DNA from 3 places in the Planococcus sp. SE5232 genome. Region 3 is predicted to be linked to each of the others. Evidence: predicted binding sites of a transcription regulator. Region 3 holds the regulator's gene; each other region holds the start of a gene.
What was found. Region 3 encodes Rex, which represses fermentation and respiration genes when NADH is low (regulators of the CRP and FNR family bind a similar motif). Its sites were predicted from a motif close to TTGTGAAATATTTCACAA; they were not measured.
Positions count from the first base shown of each region.

Region 1: ACRC6Q_RS04115 (AtpZ/AtpI family protein) is a predicted target of Rex. The motif match lies at 1,856-1,873, and genes of this name have one in related genera.
Region 2: ACRC6Q_RS00780 (cytochrome C oxidase subunit II) is a predicted target of Rex. The motif match lies at 3,216-3,233, and genes of this name have one in related genera.

Region 1 covers NZ_JBOGCP010000001.1:854,088-859,957, reverse strand. The annotation lists gene atpE (F0F1 ATP synthase subunit C) at 91-315, opposite strand; gene atpB (F0F1 ATP synthase subunit A) at 370-1,080, opposite strand; gene ACRC6Q_RS04120 (ATP synthase subunit I) at 1,108-1,479, opposite strand; gene ACRC6Q_RS04115 (AtpZ/AtpI family protein) at 1,482-1,703, opposite strand; gene wecB (non-hydrolyzing UDP-N-acetylglucosamine 2-epimerase) at 2,307-3,425, opposite strand; gene upp (uracil phosphoribosyltransferase) at 3,445-4,074, opposite strand; gene ACRC6Q_RS04100 (bifunctional diguanylate cyclase/phosphodiesterase) at 4,300-5,870, opposite strand, start outside.
Region 2 covers NZ_JBOGCP010000001.1:170,285-176,154, reverse strand. The annotation lists gene ACRC6Q_RS00795 (methyltransferase family protein) at 1-379, opposite strand, end outside; gene ACRC6Q_RS00790 (b(o/a)3-type cytochrome-c oxidase subunit 1) at 883-2,535, opposite strand; gene ACRC6Q_RS00785 (cytochrome c oxidase subunit II) at 2,532-3,005, opposite strand; gene ACRC6Q_RS00780 (cytochrome C oxidase subunit II) at 3,031-3,153, opposite strand; gene ACRC6Q_RS00775 (Crp/Fnr family transcriptional regulator) at 3,306-4,028, opposite strand; gene ACRC6Q_RS00770 (universal stress protein) at 4,192-4,656, shown strand; gene ACRC6Q_RS00765 (murein hydrolase activator EnvC family protein) at 5,055-5,870, shown strand, end outside.
Region 3 covers NZ_JBOGCP010000003.1:453,570-459,439, reverse strand. The annotation lists gene ACRC6Q_RS13380 (ABC-F family ATP-binding cassette domain-containing protein) at 1-1,355, opposite strand, end outside; gene ACRC6Q_RS13375 (redox-sensing transcriptional repressor Rex) at 1,488-2,120, shown strand; gene ACRC6Q_RS13370 (twin-arginine translocase TatA/TatE family subunit) at 2,211-2,405, shown strand; gene tatC (twin-arginine translocase subunit TatC) at 2,418-3,203, shown strand; gene ACRC6Q_RS13360 (CPBP family intramembrane glutamic endopeptidase) at 3,281-4,216, opposite strand; gene groES (co-chaperone GroES) at 4,332-4,616, shown strand; gene groL (chaperonin GroEL) at 4,648-5,870, shown strand, end outside.

The DNA of each region.
Region 1 (5,870 bases), on a different contig from region 3:
GGATTTTCAAAAGCAAATTGCTTCATACAAGTTTAAATGGCGAAAACCATATCGAAGCATCCCCACCATTTAACTTTTTGTATAGAAATACTATTGGTTCATAACGATGAACGCGATAACTACAGCGATGATTGGCAATGCCTCTACCAATGCAACACCGATGAACATTGTTGTTTGTAGGACGCCGCGTGCTTCTGGCTGGCGAGCGATACCTTCAACTGTTTTTGAAACGATAAGACCGTTACCGATACCTGCACCTAGTGCTGCTAAACCTACTGCGATTGCTGCTGCTAATAAACCTAATGAACCTGTCATTTAATGTGTCCTCCTCAGGATAGTTGTTTTTTTTGCTCTACGAGCAGTTTATACTCAATGATCGTCGGCAACTTTATGCGACATGTAGACCATCGTCAACATAACGAAAATAAACGCTTGGATTGCCCCGATAAAGATCGAGAAGCCTTGCCATGCCATCATTGGTACGATGGCTGATGCAAATCCAAATGCACCTGCTGATGCGAGGCCTGCCAACAAAGTCAACAGGATTTCCCCCGCATAGATGTTACCGTAAAGACGCAGACCGAGTGTCAGCGTATTTGCGAATTCCTCAATGATGTTCAATGGGAACAAGAATTTCATCGGCTTGATGTAGCCTCCGGCATATCCTTTAAGCCCTTTCAGCTTGATACCATAATAATGGCTCAAGATTAGCACCATTGCGGCCAATGTCATCGTTACCGTCGGATCAGCTGTTGGTGATTTCCACCAAAGATCTCCGTTGACAACTATTGCAAATGGAAGGCCTAACATGTTCGAAACAAAAATGAACATAATCAGGGTGATTCCAAGAACATGGAATCGGCCACCATCTTTCCAATCCATATTGCTTTTGATTATCCCTTTTACGAAATCCATGATCCATTCCATGAAGTTCTGCATGCCCGTCGGTTTAAGCTGCAGGTTCCGTGTGGAGATAAAAGCAATAAGGAAGACGATAAGAGCGGCTATAAGCAGCATCATAACGTTCGATAGGTTGAACCAGATCCCGAACACCTCGAGCATAGGAGCGCCATGTTCCACGATAGTTTCACCTCTCTTTCCACATTCTTAATGGTGTTTCACGTGATAAACAATCCGCTCTGTTAACAACAGAGCATAAGGGACCATCAACCCAATTACCGTACTGACCAAGTGAATGTGCTCTGCGAATAAAATGGCGATCGCCACAGCTGCAACACCTGATGCAAACCGTAATGCCGTTCCAAGCGAACGAACTTTCGAGCCTTCAGCCACCGCGCGGTCGAATTTCTCCATCCGCCGAACCAGAATCCACATGTTGTAAATGCCGAACAAAGTTCCGATGATGAGACCGGCGAACACTTCTTGATAAGGGGTAAACCCCCAACCAATAACGTAGAACGCCAAGATGAAAAAAATCATCTTTTTCAGTCTTGTATATATCTCCCTAAGTCCATCCATTTTTACTTGTCTCCTGATTCGAATTTGCGGACGGTCTGAAGCATTGCCCAAACACCGGCAGTGATGCCTATGACTAGGCAGATGATCATGAAAAACGGGGCGGTTCCGAGCTTTTCATCGAGCCACATACCTGTGAACACACCGAAAAGCGCGGACCCGACAAGTTGTGAGAGGATGGCACTGTAAAGCGCCATCGCTTGTAAGGGACTTTTTGTTGGGCGCATGATAACCCCCTCGAACCTCGTTGATTTGACATTAAACCCTTAAAAAGGACCGTCGCATCAGGCTTCCAAAACCACATAATATATGTAAGAAAACCTTCTCATGCATACCCTTTGTAAGCATACAATAGGGGTAAAATCATGTCAATTAGTAGAAGTGAAAAACTTCACAAGCGATTTTCCTCTGACATATTGTCGACAAACTTTGTACAGAAAAGTGAAAGTGCCTGTTCAGCTCTGACAGGCATAAGGCAATTCGGCGAAGTGGCGCTCTTTGCCACACAGCCGGATTGACTTATGACCCGAAGAGCTAGGCGCTTGCAACTGGACACCAGAAAAGCGGAATCGGCCGTTCAGCTCCGACAGGCGTAAGACGGAATTCCGAAGTGGCGCTTTTTGCCACACAGGAAGACCGGCTTACGACCCGAGGAGTTGGCCGATGAAGCTGGACAAAAGAAAAGTGAAAGTGCCTGTTCAGCTCTGACAGGGGTAAGACGCTCTGGCGAAGCGGTATGTTTTCAGCCGCACAGCCAGAGTGGCTTACATCCCGAAGAGCTAGGCGCTTGCAACTGGACACCAGAAAAGCGGAATCGGCCGTTCAGCCAATCACAGTTTCGAAAAATACACATGCAGTGCTTCGACGATCCGCGCCGAAGCTTTGCCGTCTCCGTATGGATTGGATGCTTGGGACATCGCTTTATAAGCGTCTTCATCCGTCAGCAATTCTTTAGCCATTCCATAAATCGTCTCTTCGTCTGTTCCAGCCAGCTTCAAGGTTCCTGCGCTGATTCCTTCAGGGCGTTCAGTGGTATCTCGCAAAACCAGTACCGGCTTGCCAAGTGAAGGCGCTTCTTCTTGAATCCCGCCCGAATCGGTCAGGATAAAGAATGAGCGGGCTGCAAAGTTATGGAAGTCCAGAACTTCCAGCGGCTCAATCAAATGGATGCGCGGATCACGGCCCAATACTTCATCCGCCACTTCACGCACAGCTGGATTCATATGTACCGGATAGACCACTTGAATATCATCGTGTTCTTCAATCAGGCGTTTGATGGCACGGAACATATTGCGCATCGGCTGTCCAAGATTTTCACGGCGGTGTGCAGTCAAAAGAATCATGCGGTCCGTGCCGATCTTCTCAAGGATTGGGTGCGTATAGGTTTCGCGCACTGTTGTTTGAAGTGCGTCGATGGCTGTATTGCCGGTGATGTAGATCGTTTCTTCCTTTTTGTTTTCATCGAGAAGGTTCTGAGCTGATTTTTCAGTTGGTGAAAAATGAATATCGGCCATGACACCCGTCAGCTGACGGTTCATTTCTTCCGGATACGGCGAATATTTATTGTGCGTACGCAAGCCCGCCTCAACATGGCCAACGGCAACCTGATTATAGAAGGCAGCAAGGCTGGCAGCGAAAGTTGTCGTCGTATCGCCATGTACCAGGACAATATCCGGTTTCGCTTCTTTCATGACTGCATCAAGACCCTGCATGGCGCGCATCGTTACATCGGTCAATGTCTGGCGTTCCTTCATGATGTTCAAATCGAAGTCAGGCGTGATTTGGAATGTCTCCAGCACCTGGTCCAGCATTTCTCTGTGCTGCGCTGTCACTGTCACCAATGGTTCGATGGTGTCAGGATGTTTTTGAAGTTCCAGAACAAGCGGCGCCATTTTGATGGCTTCTGGCCGCGTACCAAATATCGTCATTACTTTCCATTTTTTCGTCAAGCTGATATACCCCGCTCTCTTATTTTGTTCCGAATAACCGGTCACCAGCATCTCCAAGACCTGGGACGATGTATCCTTTTTCATTTAATTTTTCATCGAGTGCCGCAATGTAGATATCCACATCAGGATGCGCTTCTTGAAGAGCTTCTACACCTTCAGGAGCTGCAATGATGCACATGAAACGAATTTTCGTAGCCCCACGTTTCTTCATGGAGTTGACTGCTTCGATCGCTGATCCGCCTGTCGCCAGCATTGGATCCACAACGATGAAATCCCGCTCCTGAACATCGGAAGGCAATTTCAAATAGTATTCAACCGGCTGCAATGTGACCGGGTCACGATATAAACCGATGTGTCCGACTTTAGCAGCTGGAATCAATTTTAGAATTCCATCCACCATGCCGATGCCTGCACGTAAAATCGGCACGACGCCTAATTTCTTTCCTGCAAGGACTTTTGATTTTGCTAGCTGGACCGGCGTCTCCACTTCGATTTCCTCCAACGGCAAGTCGCGTGTAATTTCGAACGCCATCAATGTAGCGATTTCGTCGACCAATTCACGGAACTCTTTCGTACCTGTCGATTTATCACGGATGTACGTCAGTTTATGCTGAATCAGCGGATGATCAAAAACGTATACTTTTCCCACGGCCTATCTCTCCTTTTCACACATTATCTTAAATAGTATAACAGAAAATCATTGGCTCAAGTTGCCAGATCCCGCTTTGCTATTATTCAGTTATTTTCACCCATGGTTTATTTACCCATAAGAAAAAACCGGGAAATATTGCCCCGGTTTTCCGCAAAATCTCTATAACTCTTTTCTAGTTGTTCCAATTCAAGCAATGTTCCGGTTGCCGGCACTTCAGATGCCCTATAACAAGAAAGCTTCGCTGAGCGGCATAGGCTTGTAGAACAGATACCCCTGCCCCACTTTACAGCCGAGCCTCAACAGGGTTTGGCGGTCTTTTTCCGTTTCCACACCTTCAGCAACTGCACGCATGTCCAAATTTTCCGCCAGCTGGATGATAGTTCGGATGATAGCCAATGTTCCCGGTTCCCCCATATTGGAAATGAAGGACCGGTCAATTTTCAGTTCCTCGACAGGCAGCTTCTGCAGATAGCTGAGCGACGAGTAACCAGTCCCGAAATCATCAATCGAAGTCGTGAAGCCGCAATGTTTCAGGTGCTTGAATACTTTATTGGCCGTTTCAATATCCACAAAGCCGATACGCTCCGTAATCTCCAATTGAATCCATTGTGGATCAATGCCATATTCAGCAGTCATGTCCATCAAATGTGGAACGAATGAATGATGGAAGAAATGATCTGCAGATATATTGATGGCCACTTGGCGAATCTGCAGCCCATGCTCAACTCTTTTTTTCAGCCATTCCAGCACCTGCTTCAAAACGCTTTGTTCCAACAAACGGATTTTGCCATTTTTTTCAGCAGCAGGGATAAAGACATCCGGCGGGATGGTGCCGAGATCCGGCGACGTCCAGCGAGCCAGCGCTTCAAAGCTCAGAATCTCGCCGGTTTTCAAATCAACTTTCGGCTGCAGGTGAACCCCCACCTCATTGCGTCTGATCGCTGCTGTCAATTCATTGGCCACGCGCAGATCCTTCATCATGAATTCGTCATATTCACTTTCAAAATAGCAGATGGACTCACCAGTACGGAGCTTTGCCTGGGATAATGCACTGTCGGCACAGCGGATTATCTCTTCGGAGTCAACCTGATGAGGCGTTACGATGGCAACGCCCATTTTCAAGGTCAGGAACAATTCCATATCACCGACTGCAACAGGTTCGACCAACCCTTGCAGAAGATGTTCCAGGTAATCCGGGATTTTTGTGAAAGGTGTCATGCTGTACATAGCCAATGTAGAGTCTGAGAACCGGGCAATTAAATTATCCGAGGAATTCTGCGCCAGCATCATCCGCTTGCCAATTTCACGCATAATGGTATCTCCGGCACTATGGCCATATTGATCGACCACTTTGACATATTCGTCTGTGGACACGAATGCCACAAACCCTTCCTTGCCTTCCTTCAGCATTTCCATCATTTCATTTCTGAAATAATTGCGATTGGGCAAGTCCGTATTTTCATCGGTATAGGCCAGTCGAAGAACCTCTTCATGTTGGCGGGAGTATTTGATCGCGAGTGAAGCAATCGAAGCAACTTCCTCCATGAAAGCCAAATCTTTTTCATGCGGTGACAGTGCTGCAGGAAAGTACATGCCGAATGTGCCGATTGGCATTCCTTCAACGCTGTAGATCGGAATTGACCAGCTTGACACCAAGTTATAGTTTTCCACCAATTGCTGGTGATTTCGCCATAGATAGTCCGTAGTCATGTCCTCGACAACCACCGGCTGCTGCCGATGGAAAGCCGCTCCGCATGTTCCGATATCTTCTTCAACCAGCAGTCCGTTGATTG
Region 2 (5,870 bases), on a different contig from region 3:
TAATCAGCAGCAGTCCCGTATAAAGCGGATGGCGCAGCTTCCGGTACGGGCCGGTGCTGACGATTTCATCCCCTTCGCGAACTGTGACGTAACGTGTGAATTGCGACTTCAAATGTATGATTCCCCAGAAGCGCAGAAACACTCCTGATGCCAGTAAAATGATCCCCACCAGCTGGCCAGCCAACGCCAAGGCCGCGAATGGCTGCAGCTCCTGCAGCAGCATCGCCACAATGATCGTGGCAATCAAGACCGTGAAAATAGTGAAAAAAGTCCGTTTTTCCAAAGAATCGCCCTGGCCGACGCCGCGATTGCGGAAAATCACGAATTCGCCGATCCACAGCAAACTTATTGCCGTAAAAATCCATTCCATAATCGTCATATAAAAGGCCTCAACTTCCTGTCCATTTCCTTCCAATATATAGAACATTCCGAAACAATACAATTTCTATCCCTTTCCAAATAAGCTCATCCAAACATCGGCAGCCGGGAATCCATCCTGCTGCTCTGGCTTGCGTCCAAGCTCGTGGAGGATTTTGGCTGAACGGCTGCAAATTCTCCTGAGCGACCATAAATCTTTTTGAACGCCCACAAATCCTCCTGAACGACCACAAATCTTTTTGAGCGCCCACAAATCCTCCTGAACGACCACAAATCTTTTTGAGCGCCTATAAATCCACAACACACCTGCCAGAAGCCGAAAAAAAGCCCTTTGCCGACCCGGCAAAGGACTCTTTTCTATGATTTTATCTACGTTTCCTTAAAAAACTGGTGCTGCTGCCTTCCGCTTACTCTTCTGTAGAAGAGATTTCAACCAGCATTGCCGTGAATGCGATAAAAACAACCATTAATGAAAGTACCATCGTGAACATTGTTCCTCAACTCCTACCAAGTTTTGAATCCTTCTGAGCCTGGCGGTGCATGTTGAATCATATGGCTTAACGGAATTGCATAAGCGATGACAATGAGTGCAACAGCGAGACCAATCCAAATCCACCAATTCTCCAGCCATTTCGGCGTACGGGTCATGTCGCTTTCCGCCATCGGGAAGTCAACCACATCCTTCGGCTCCACCGCTTTAGGCGACAGGAACATCGTCATAATAACGATATAGATGAGGATCATCGCCGATACGAATAATATACTTCCTCCAATTGCCATCGTGACGTGGTTCGTCAAGATGCCATCAAACCATTCCATGGCAGCTGGGTGATCGTTATAGCCGGAATACGCGGTTCTTCTTGGCGCTCCGAGTAGGCCCAGAAGATGCTGCGCTGTTGACATCAAAAGCATACCGATTGACCAGGTGATGATTTGGACCAGTCCAAGAACTTTCATGGACTTGGTGAATTTTCTGCCTGTCAGATAAGGAATCAGCCAGAACGTCAATCCCATGAATGTCATGGCCACTGGAGTTCCAACCGTAATGTGGAAATGTCCGACAATCCATAGCGTATTATGGACAACTTCGTTCAACTGGAAGCTTGCATTGATGATTCCGCCAGCTCCACCGGGGATAAAGAACGCCATGGCGATGAAAATCGATGTAAAGCGGATATCTCTCCACGGCAATTTCGTAAACCATCCGAAAATGCCTTTTCCGCCATTTTTCCGTCCCGCGATTTCAAATGTCGCGAACATCGAGAACGCGGTCATCAATGAAGGCACGATGACCATGAATGTCAACACCACCTGAAGGAATTTCCAGAAGTTCGAAATTCCCGGTTCTGTCAGCTGATGGTGGAATCCGACAGGAATGGAGAACAGGATAAAGAGTACGAAAGACAAACGTGCCAAGGAATCACTGAATACTTTTACGCCCAGGATCTTCGGTACGATAACATACCAGGCCATGTATGCAGGCAATAGCCAGAAATACACGAGCGGATGTCCAAAGAACCAGAACAAGGTACGGCTGAGTTCCACATCAATGGTATCGGTCCAGCCGAACGCCCAAGGAATGTATTGGAACAATACTGTCGCCACGACACCAAGACAAGCGATGATCCACATGATGATGGTGGTGATGGTCATGAAAGCGAATAACGGGCTCAACTGCCCTTTATTGTTTTTCCGCCATACTCTGTAATGTCCGACCAGCGCGAAACTGCTGATCCAGGTTCCGACGATGACAAGAGCAAGCCCTACATAGTAAAAGCCGCTTGCCTGAAGTGGTGCATAAAAGGTGTACATGACGGAAGCTTCACCGGCCACGATCATTGCTGTTGCCATGACCGTTCCAAGCAACGTCACCCAAAAACCGATCCAGGAAAACAAGCGGACTTTCGGCCCGAAGCTTCCGAGGCTTTTGCTCATACCGGTAATAAAGAATCCAAAAATGAAAAATGTCGTAAATACAAGTGCGAGTAAGACCCCGTGCGCCGTTAAAATTTGATAATAGTCCAGCCAAGCCGGTAATTGAAGAGCGTCATTGCGGATAAAAACCTGAAGCAGTCCGCATAATGTACCTATTAGAAATGCAGCATAAGCTACGCCGATATTCCATAAAGCGATTTTTCGATCTTGCACAGCAATCATTCTTCGTACACCTCTATCTCTGTATACATCATATGGTGACCCGTTCCACAGTATTCATTGCAAAGAATTAAATATGTGCCCGGTTCTTCAAACGTGTAGGATTTTGTTGTAATACGGCCTGGAACGACCATCATATTGACTTTTGTATCATCGATTGTAAGACTGTGGACCACGTCGGTGCTGGTCACTTTAAAAATAATTTCCTTGCCGACCGGCACTCTTAAGTCCGGTGCCTGGTATCCGAAGGCCATTGCTACGATCGTAGCCTGATACGTGTCTTCATCCAATTGGGTTACACCCGGGTTATCAAATGGCGCTGTTTCATTCACTTTTTGGGGATCTATTGTTTCCATCCCTCCAGCTGGGGTGTGATCTTGAGAAAAGGCGCTCACTCCGACCACGCTTAAAAATACAATCAGCGATGCAATACCGAACACCAGCCAAATTTTTTCATATTTATGAAGATGCATTTAAACCTACTCCTTTCGTCCTGCCTTAACGGGCTACGTACAATAAATAAACGGCGACCCACATCACGATGATGATCAATCCCACTATGAAAACACTTACTAAAGTTCCTTTTAGATTGGCCTCCGGCTCCCGGTTTTCCTGACTCATTTCTTCTCACCTCTAATGCTTTTTGTTCTTACTTTCAGCCTATGCTATCGTCCTTCATGGCACTGTGACATTTCTCACACTTGAACCTCATTTTTAATAGATTGACAAATTTTAGACAAAAAAAGAGCTCGCCACATGGGCAAGCTCTCCTATTAATCAATTTTACATAAATAAATGGGACAGTTTTCACAATTTGTTTCTGTCTTTAAATGGCTCATATCGTGAATAAGGATTTTCCCTTCAAGTAAACTCACTATGCCATTCTTTTTCAAATCATTCAGCATGCGGTTGACCACTTCCCTGGTCATTCCACAGAAATTCGCCAGGTCCTGGTTAGTCAGGACCAGGTCGATCAGCGTCCCTTTTTCTGTTACAACCCCATAACTGTTGGAAAGTCTGATTAAGGTCGAATACAGCGCTCCTTTTTTACCGTGCAGCAGCAAATCCCGGAATTTCGTCTGAGTTTTCTGCTGATCGATTCCCATCCATTTCATAAAGGCGATGGACAGCCGCGCATTCGACAGCAAGGCTTCTTCCAGATCATTTATTGAAATATGAAGGCATACCGTGTCTTCAATCGCACGGGCATCCAGCATGTATTTAGGTGCTTCAGAAAAAATTGTCACTTCTCCAACAAGCTGTCCCGGACCGCAGATTTTCAGCGTAAGCTCCCGACCGTTCGGTGTCACTTTTTCAATCCGTATTTTCCCGGAGCGAATGATGAATACCCCGCTGATGGCATCTCCCTCATGGAACAAGTAACTATCCTTTTTCAATTCTTTGGTTTGATGGCGTATTGACAGCAATTCTTCCATCCCTGTCAGGCCATTCGTGTTTACTGCACCGGTCTTCACTTTATAGCCACCTTTCAACATGTCTTCCGCACTCTTCTATTTCATTTATTTTAACATGAATTTCCTTTTATCCGTGCAAAAGTTCATGACTTCGACACCCTTTTTCAAAAGAATGTGACAGATAAGAAGGAACTCCCGATGGCGACAGCGAAGTTCCTAGTATAGAGACGAGGAGGAATGCTGAATGACTTTAAAATATTCCAATATTTTAGTAGCAGTAGACGGTTCCAAAGAAGCAGAATTGGCATTTAAGAAAGGTGCTGCAGCTGCAGCCCGGAACAATGCCACCTTGCATCTGGCCCACATTATCGATAACCGTTCATTCGGTTCCATCGAGGCTTACGATCGGACAATTGCAGACCGCACGAAAAAAACATCCCAGGAGCTGCTGGCCAAATATAAAGAAGAAGCATTGGCTGCCGGCGTAAAGGATGTAAATGTCATTATTGAATACGGAGTCCCTAAAGTCGCCATTCCTAAAGAACTGGCACCTAAATTGAACATCGATGTCATCGTTTGCGGCGCTACTGGATTGAATGCCGCTGAACGGTTTATCATGGGCAGCGTTTCTGAACGGATTGTCCGTTCTGCCAAATGTGATGTACTGGTCGTTCGCAGAGAACAAGCTGACGTATTAGCAGAAGAATAATCGAAAGTCCTTCCCAAACTAAATTCCGGGGAAGGCTTTTTTTTTGCCCTTTTACATCTTCTCTCGTCCTATCCTATCTTCGTCTTTTATCCTAGAAGCAATAAATCATGTAAATAGTCAGATAAATATCAAGTCCTCGTTTTCAATATAACGTTATTTCACTAAAAAATCATATTAATGCTATAAACCAGCAGATTCAACCTTATATTCTGACATTTTGTCATGTTCGCCTTCTAATTGATAAGAAACTGTAATAATAAACAGGTTTATGCGGTGGTACAATGGGTCTGCTGGATTTTTCCTATGGCCACTCAAATGCCAAGGAAATTATCGATTATGTAAAAAATTTATCAGTATAACTTATAGATAGCCACGGAAAATGAAAGGGGCGCGAGAGTTTGAATTCATTATCAAAAATTATGATGATTGCATTATCAGCAGTACTGGCTTTAACGATGTTCATGCCGACTGCAAATGCAGATAAACTAAGTGATTTAGAAAAGAAGCAACAAGAGGTTCAACAGAAACAAAGTGAATTGAACTCAGGGATTCAACAAAAAACAAGTGAAATCTCCCAAAATCAAACCACACTCGAAAAAATCATCGCAAAAATCCGCGAATTGGATAACCAAATCATCGAAACACAAACCAAAATTGACGTGGCTCAAGCCGAGATCGACCAAACGAAAGTCGAAATTGACGAGTTGAGAAAGTCCATTGAAGAATTGGAAAGAAAAATTGCGGAGCGTGAAGAGCTTCTGAAAGAACGAGCTCGTGCCATCCAATTAAGTGGCGGCTCAGTAGATTACATAGATGTACTTCTTGGAGCAAACAGCTTTGTTGATTTCATTGACCGTTTCTCAGCAGTTAACATCTTGATCGAAGCAGACCGTGAAATTATGCGTGAACAAGCTGCAGATAAAAAATTGCTGGCTGAACAAAAAGCAGAAGTGGAAACGAAGTTGGCTGAACAGGAAGCTAAAAAAGCGGAATTGGTCGACTTGAAGAATTCACTGGATGCTCAAAAGAATAAACAGGCACAACTTGAAAAAGATCTAAAAGCCGAACAGGGACGATTGGCTAAAGAGAAATCAGCTCTTGAAGCGGAACATAATAAAGCGATGAATATCAGCTCAGATCTCGCCAAGAAAATTGGCGCAGAACAAGCACGCCTGGCAGAAATCGCCAGAAAAGCAGAACAAGAACGCCTAGCT
Region 3 (5,870 bases):
TCGCCGCCAGATAGGGTGGAGACCGGTTTCAGTACATCGTCGCCTGTAAATAGGAAACGTCCCAGGATGCCGCGTATGTCTTTTTCGTTGATGAGGGGATAATCATCCCATAATTCATTCAAGACTAATTTATTGCCCTTTAAATTGGCCTGCTCCTGATCATAATACCCAAATTGAATGCCGGTGCCGTAATGGATGTCCCCATCGAGCGGCTTCAGTTCTTTCATGATGGTTTTCAGTAAAGTCGATTTGCCGACACCGTTTGGACCGACCAGCGCCAGGCTTTCCTGCCGGTAAAGCTTCAGTGAGATATTTTCGGACACCGGCTTGCTGCTGTAGCCGATTTTCAGCGACTGGACATTCAGTACATCGTTGCCGCTTTGCTTGTCGATGGTGAAGCCGAAGCGGGCTGATTTTTCATTGCCGTCGGGTGCATCCATCCATTCGGTTTTCTGCAGGGTTTTCCTGCGGCTTTGCGCCATTTTGGTGGTTGAAGCCCTGGCCAGGTTGCGCTGGACATAGTCCTCCAGCTTGGCTTTTTCGCCTTGCTGTTTCTCGAATTGCTTTTGGTCCAGTTCGTATTGCTTCGCTTTTTCGTCCAGGTACCGGCTGTAGTTGCCAGTATACTTTTTGACGCGGTGGCGGGAAACTTCATAGACCAGCGTCACCACCTGATCGAGGAAATACCGGTCGTGGGAAACAATCAGCAAAGCGCCCGGGTAATTCTTCAGGTAGTTCTCCAGCCAGCTCAGCGTCTCAATGTCCAAATGGTTGGTCGGTTCATCAAGAATAAGCAGTTGGGGCTTGCTGAGCAGATGTTTCGCCAACATCAGGCGTGTTTTCTGGCCCCCGGATAGCGACACCACTTTCTTGTCGTAGTCCTCCGGATAGAATTTCATGCCATGCAGAATAGCCCGTGTGTCCGATTCGTATTGATAGCCGCCTGCATCTTTGAAATTCGTTTGAAGCAGGTCATATTCCTTCATGACCTTGTCGTTTTCTTCCGGGTTATTGTATATGTCAGGCTTGGCCATCTGTGCTTCCAGTCGGCGAAGTTTTGCTTCCTGTTCACGGAAATGGTGGAAAATCGTCATCATTTCATTCCAGACGGTAGCATCCGATTCAAGATTCGTCTGTTGTTCCAAATAGCCGATCGTCAAATCTTTCGGCATGCTGATATCGCCGCTGTCGTGGGAGAGTTCACCGGCGATGATTTTCAGTAATGTGGATTTTCCCGCACCGTTGCGGCCTACCAATGCTACGCGGTCCCGATGCTGTACTTCTAATTTGACGCCGGAAAGAATCTCCTCCGCGCCAAATGATTTATGGACTTGATTTACTTGCAAAACAATCATATAGGTCACCTCTATTCTTCTTAAGTGTAGCTGATGGGGCGTTTGTTCGCAATTGCACAAGTCTTTACATATCAAGGTTCCTAATGTAAGATGAAAGCGATTTGACAACACCTCAGGAGGATGCGAAAGCGTATGTTACATGAGACATCTAAAATTCCGCAAGCCACGACCAAAAGGCTGCCGCTATACTACCGTTTCCTTCAAAACTTCGCGAATGCAGGACAAAAAAGGATTTCTTCACAGGAATTGAGCGAAGCGATGAAAATCGACTCTGCTACCATCCGACGTGATTTTTCACATCTGGGTGCGCTTGGCAAAAAGGGCTATGGCTATGACGTTCAGGAGCTGCTGCTCTTTTTCCGTAAAACACTGGATCAGGACGAAGCCACCAATGTAGCATTAATTGGAGTCGGGGGACTCGGCAGTGCATTTTTAAAGTATAATTTCCATCGCAACCACAATACGAAAATCATTGTCGCATTCGATTCGAACAGCCCGCAAGAAGGCGAAAAGATCAGCGATATCGATACCTACCATCCCGATAAAATTGAAGAGAAAATCAAAGAATACGGGGTAGAACTGGTTATTTTGACGGTGCCGTCACGATCAGCACAGGAAGTGACAGACCGTTTGGCGAAGACTGATATCAAAGGGATTTTAAATTTTACGCCGGTGCGAATTTCGGTGCCCGACCATATCCGTGTACAGACCATCGATCTGTCAGTTGAACTGCAGTCATTGATTTACCAGATCAAGCAGCAATGACTTAAAACCTTCACATTTACTAGCGCTTTGCAAATAGCCAAAACGGCTCTAATGATGTAAAATAGAGCCATAATACAGGAGGTGCCACGTATGCCAGGTCCAATGAGTATCATTATTATCGGTGTTGTTGCCTTGCTAGTTTTCGGTCCCAAAAAGCTTCCGGAACTTGGAAAAGCATTCGGTTCGTCTTTGCGTGAATTCAAAAACGCTACAAAAGGACTTGTAGACGATGACGACGATAAAGTAGATTTGAAAAAGAAAGACGAGCAAAAGGAAATACGATAGGATGTTTGTCTGATGACAGAAAAAGATATGACGTTAGTTGAACATATAGTTGAACTCAGAAAACGGCTGACCATTGTAGTCGTTTTCTTTGTATTAGCGATTATTGTCAGCTTTTTTCTTGCGCAGCCGCTGATCCAGTATCTGCAGTATACGGAAGAAGCGAAAGACCTTACCCTGAATGCGTTCAAAATTACAGATCCGTTGAAGATCTTCATGCAGGTAACGATGATTTTAGCGTTGATCATCACGTCTCCTTTGATCATGTATCAGTTTTGGGCATTTATCAGTCCAGGACTTCTCGATAAAGAGCGGAGAGCGACGTTAAGTTATATTCCGTTTTCCCTGCTGTTGTTTTTGGGCGGGATCGCGTTTGCCTATTTGATCCTGTTTCCTTACGTCATCGGATTTATGTTGAATATCTCTGACAATATGGACATACAGGAAACCATCGGCATCAATGAGTACTTCCAATTTCTGTTCCAGATCACTTTGCCCTTCGGCTTGATCTTCCAGCTGCCTGTACTGATGCTGTTTCTGACGAGGCTCGGTATCATCACACCGATGCTGATGACGAAATACCGCAAGTATTCCTATCTTGGATTGGTGATTATCGCGGCTTTCATCACCCCGCCGGACATCGTCTCCCATATGATCGTGACCTTGCCGCTGATCATTCTGTATGAGTTCAGTGTCATCATCGCCAAAATCGGCTACCGCAAGTTTTTGAAAGCCGAGCAGCAGCAAATCATCGAAGAACAGCAAGAAGCCATCAAACAACAAAGCCTTCCACCGAATTGAATCGGGGAAGGTTTTTTCTTATTGAAGAAAAACGGGCTATGCAGCATATACGCTGCATAGCTCGTTCATTTTTAATGCTATTTTATTAGGTATTGAAAGAAGAAGAAACCTGCAGTTTGAAGCTCTTCCATCTGTTTTTGGAACTCAAGGATCTTATCCATATTAAGTTGAATCAACATGACGTATCCGTTCAAACAGATATGGGCGATGATGGGGGTGATGATGCGCTTGGTTTTCTGGTACAGAAATGCCAAGATCAATCCGGTAGTAAAGTACAGCAGCAAATGTGTGAAATCAAAATGGATCAAAGCAAACACCAACGCACTGATGGCTGTTGCGAAAAAGAAATTGGTCGTTTGATTAAGCGAACCGAACAGGACGCGGCGGAAAACCAGTTCTTCGAGAATCGGTCCAAACAATACGATCGATATGATTGCGAACGGCACCGCTTCAGCGATGTTGACCAGTGAAGCGGTATTCTCAGAACCTGGTTCAATGCCAAGAAGCTGCATTTCAATTAAAGCGGCGATCGACTGTCCGATCAGCAGCAGCAGGAAACCCAGAAGACCCCAGACGACTGACATGAAGACAGTGGATTTCGTGCCTCGCCAAATATCAAAAAAGCGCTTGTCCCGGAAAATGACGAACAAGGTAAGAAGGAAGCCGATGCCCATCGTCAGGAAAATCAGCCAGCCTGATGTAGCGGCAGCCGCGGCTTCTTGGTCCATTCCCTGTCCCTGAAAGTAACTTAGGGTAGGAGCGATAAACAGAATCGGGGAAAGCTGTGCAGCGATGAAAATCAATAATACATACAACGGAGTCTTTTTGCCCTGGGATTTCGGGCGGGAGCCGCCGTTGTTGTTTTTGGTTTTTGGCCGTGACGTATGGTCATTTTTTAAAAAATTGTCTATAAAAGTTTTTCTTTTGGTGGGCATGATGTAATTCCTTTCACTGATGGATGCTCTTTCTATTGTAGAGCTTTCAAAGAACAACCGCAAAGAAATCAAAATCATGATGGTTCCTGCTTGCAAAAGACAGAAGATTTTATTAAACTTGGTAGTGGGTTAGCACTCAGAGGTTGAGAGTGCTAAGCGAGAACATTTAGATAATTTGAGGAGGGTGTTTCAATTGTTAAGACCACTAGGAGATCGTGTAATTATTGAGCTCATCGAAGCGGAAGAAAAAACGTCAAGCGGTATCGTCTTGCCGGGATCAGCACAGGAAAAACCGCAGGAGGGCCATGTGATCGCTGTAGGAAATGGACTTATCCGTGAAAATGGGCAGCGCACAGAATTGGACGTGCAAGCTGGCGACCGCGTCATCTTCTCGAAATACGCAGGATCTGAATTGAAATATGAAGGCAAAGAATACTTGATTTTACGTGAAAACGACATATTAGCAGTTTTAGGCTAAAATAAACCAACGACACAGGAGGAAGCTAAACATGGCAAAAGATATTAAGTTCAGTGAAGACGCACGCAGTTTAATGCTGAAAGGCGTAGATAAATTAGCAGATGCAGTAAAAGTGACACTTGGGCCAAAAGGGCGCAACGTAGTACTTGAGAAAAAATTCGGTTCGCCGTTGATCACCAATGATGGTGTAACGATTGCGAAAGAAATTGAACTTGAAAATGCTTTTGAAAACATGGGAGCGAAACTTGTTGCGGAAGTTGCTTCTAAAACAAACGACATCGCTGGTGACGGAACAACAACAGCAACGGTTCTTGCACAGGCAATGATCCGTGAAGGGTTGAAGAACGTTACAGCGGGCGCGAATCCTGTTGGCATCCGCCGCGGAATCGAATTGGCCGTTGAAAATGCACTTGCGGAATTGAAAGCTATTTCCAAGCCAATCGAAGGCAAAGAATCGATTGCACAAGTTGCAGCTATTTCATCGGGGGATGAAGAGGTCGGCAAACTGATCGCTGAAGCAATGGAGCGCGTTGGCAACGACGGCGTCATTACATTGGAAGAGTCACGCGGCTTCACGACAGAACTTGATGTTGTAGAAGGTATGCAGTTCGACCGTGGATACCAGTCTCCATACATGGTGACGGATTCAGATAAAATGGAAGCGGTTCTGGATAACCCGTTCATCTTGGTTACCGACAAGAAAATCGGCAACATCCAGGAAATCCTTCCGATCCTTGAGCAAGTCGTTCAACAAAGCAAGCCATTGTTGATCGTAGCTGAAGATGTTGAAGGCGAAGCGTTGGCGACATTGGTCGTCAATAAATTACGCGGCACGTTCAATGCTGTTGCTGTTAAAGCTCCAGGATTCGGTGACCGCCGTAAAGCAATGCTTGAAGACATCGCTGCCTTGACTGGCGCAGAAGTGATTACAGAGGACCTTGGACTTGAATTGAAAACAACGAACATCGCTCAGCTTGGGCGCGCATCAAAAGTGGTTGTTTCGAAAGAAAACACAACCATCGTGGAAGGCGCCGGCGACCAGGAACAAATCGTCGCACGCGTTACACAGATCCGCAATCAGCTGGAAGAAACAACTTCTGAATTCGACAAAGAGAAATTGCAGGAGCGCTTAGCGAAATTGGCTGGCGGCGTTGCAGTCATCAAAGTCGGAGCGGCTACTGAAACTGAGTTGAAGGAACGTAAACTTCGCATTGAAGATGCATTGAACTCAACTCGTGCAGCTGTAGAAGAAGG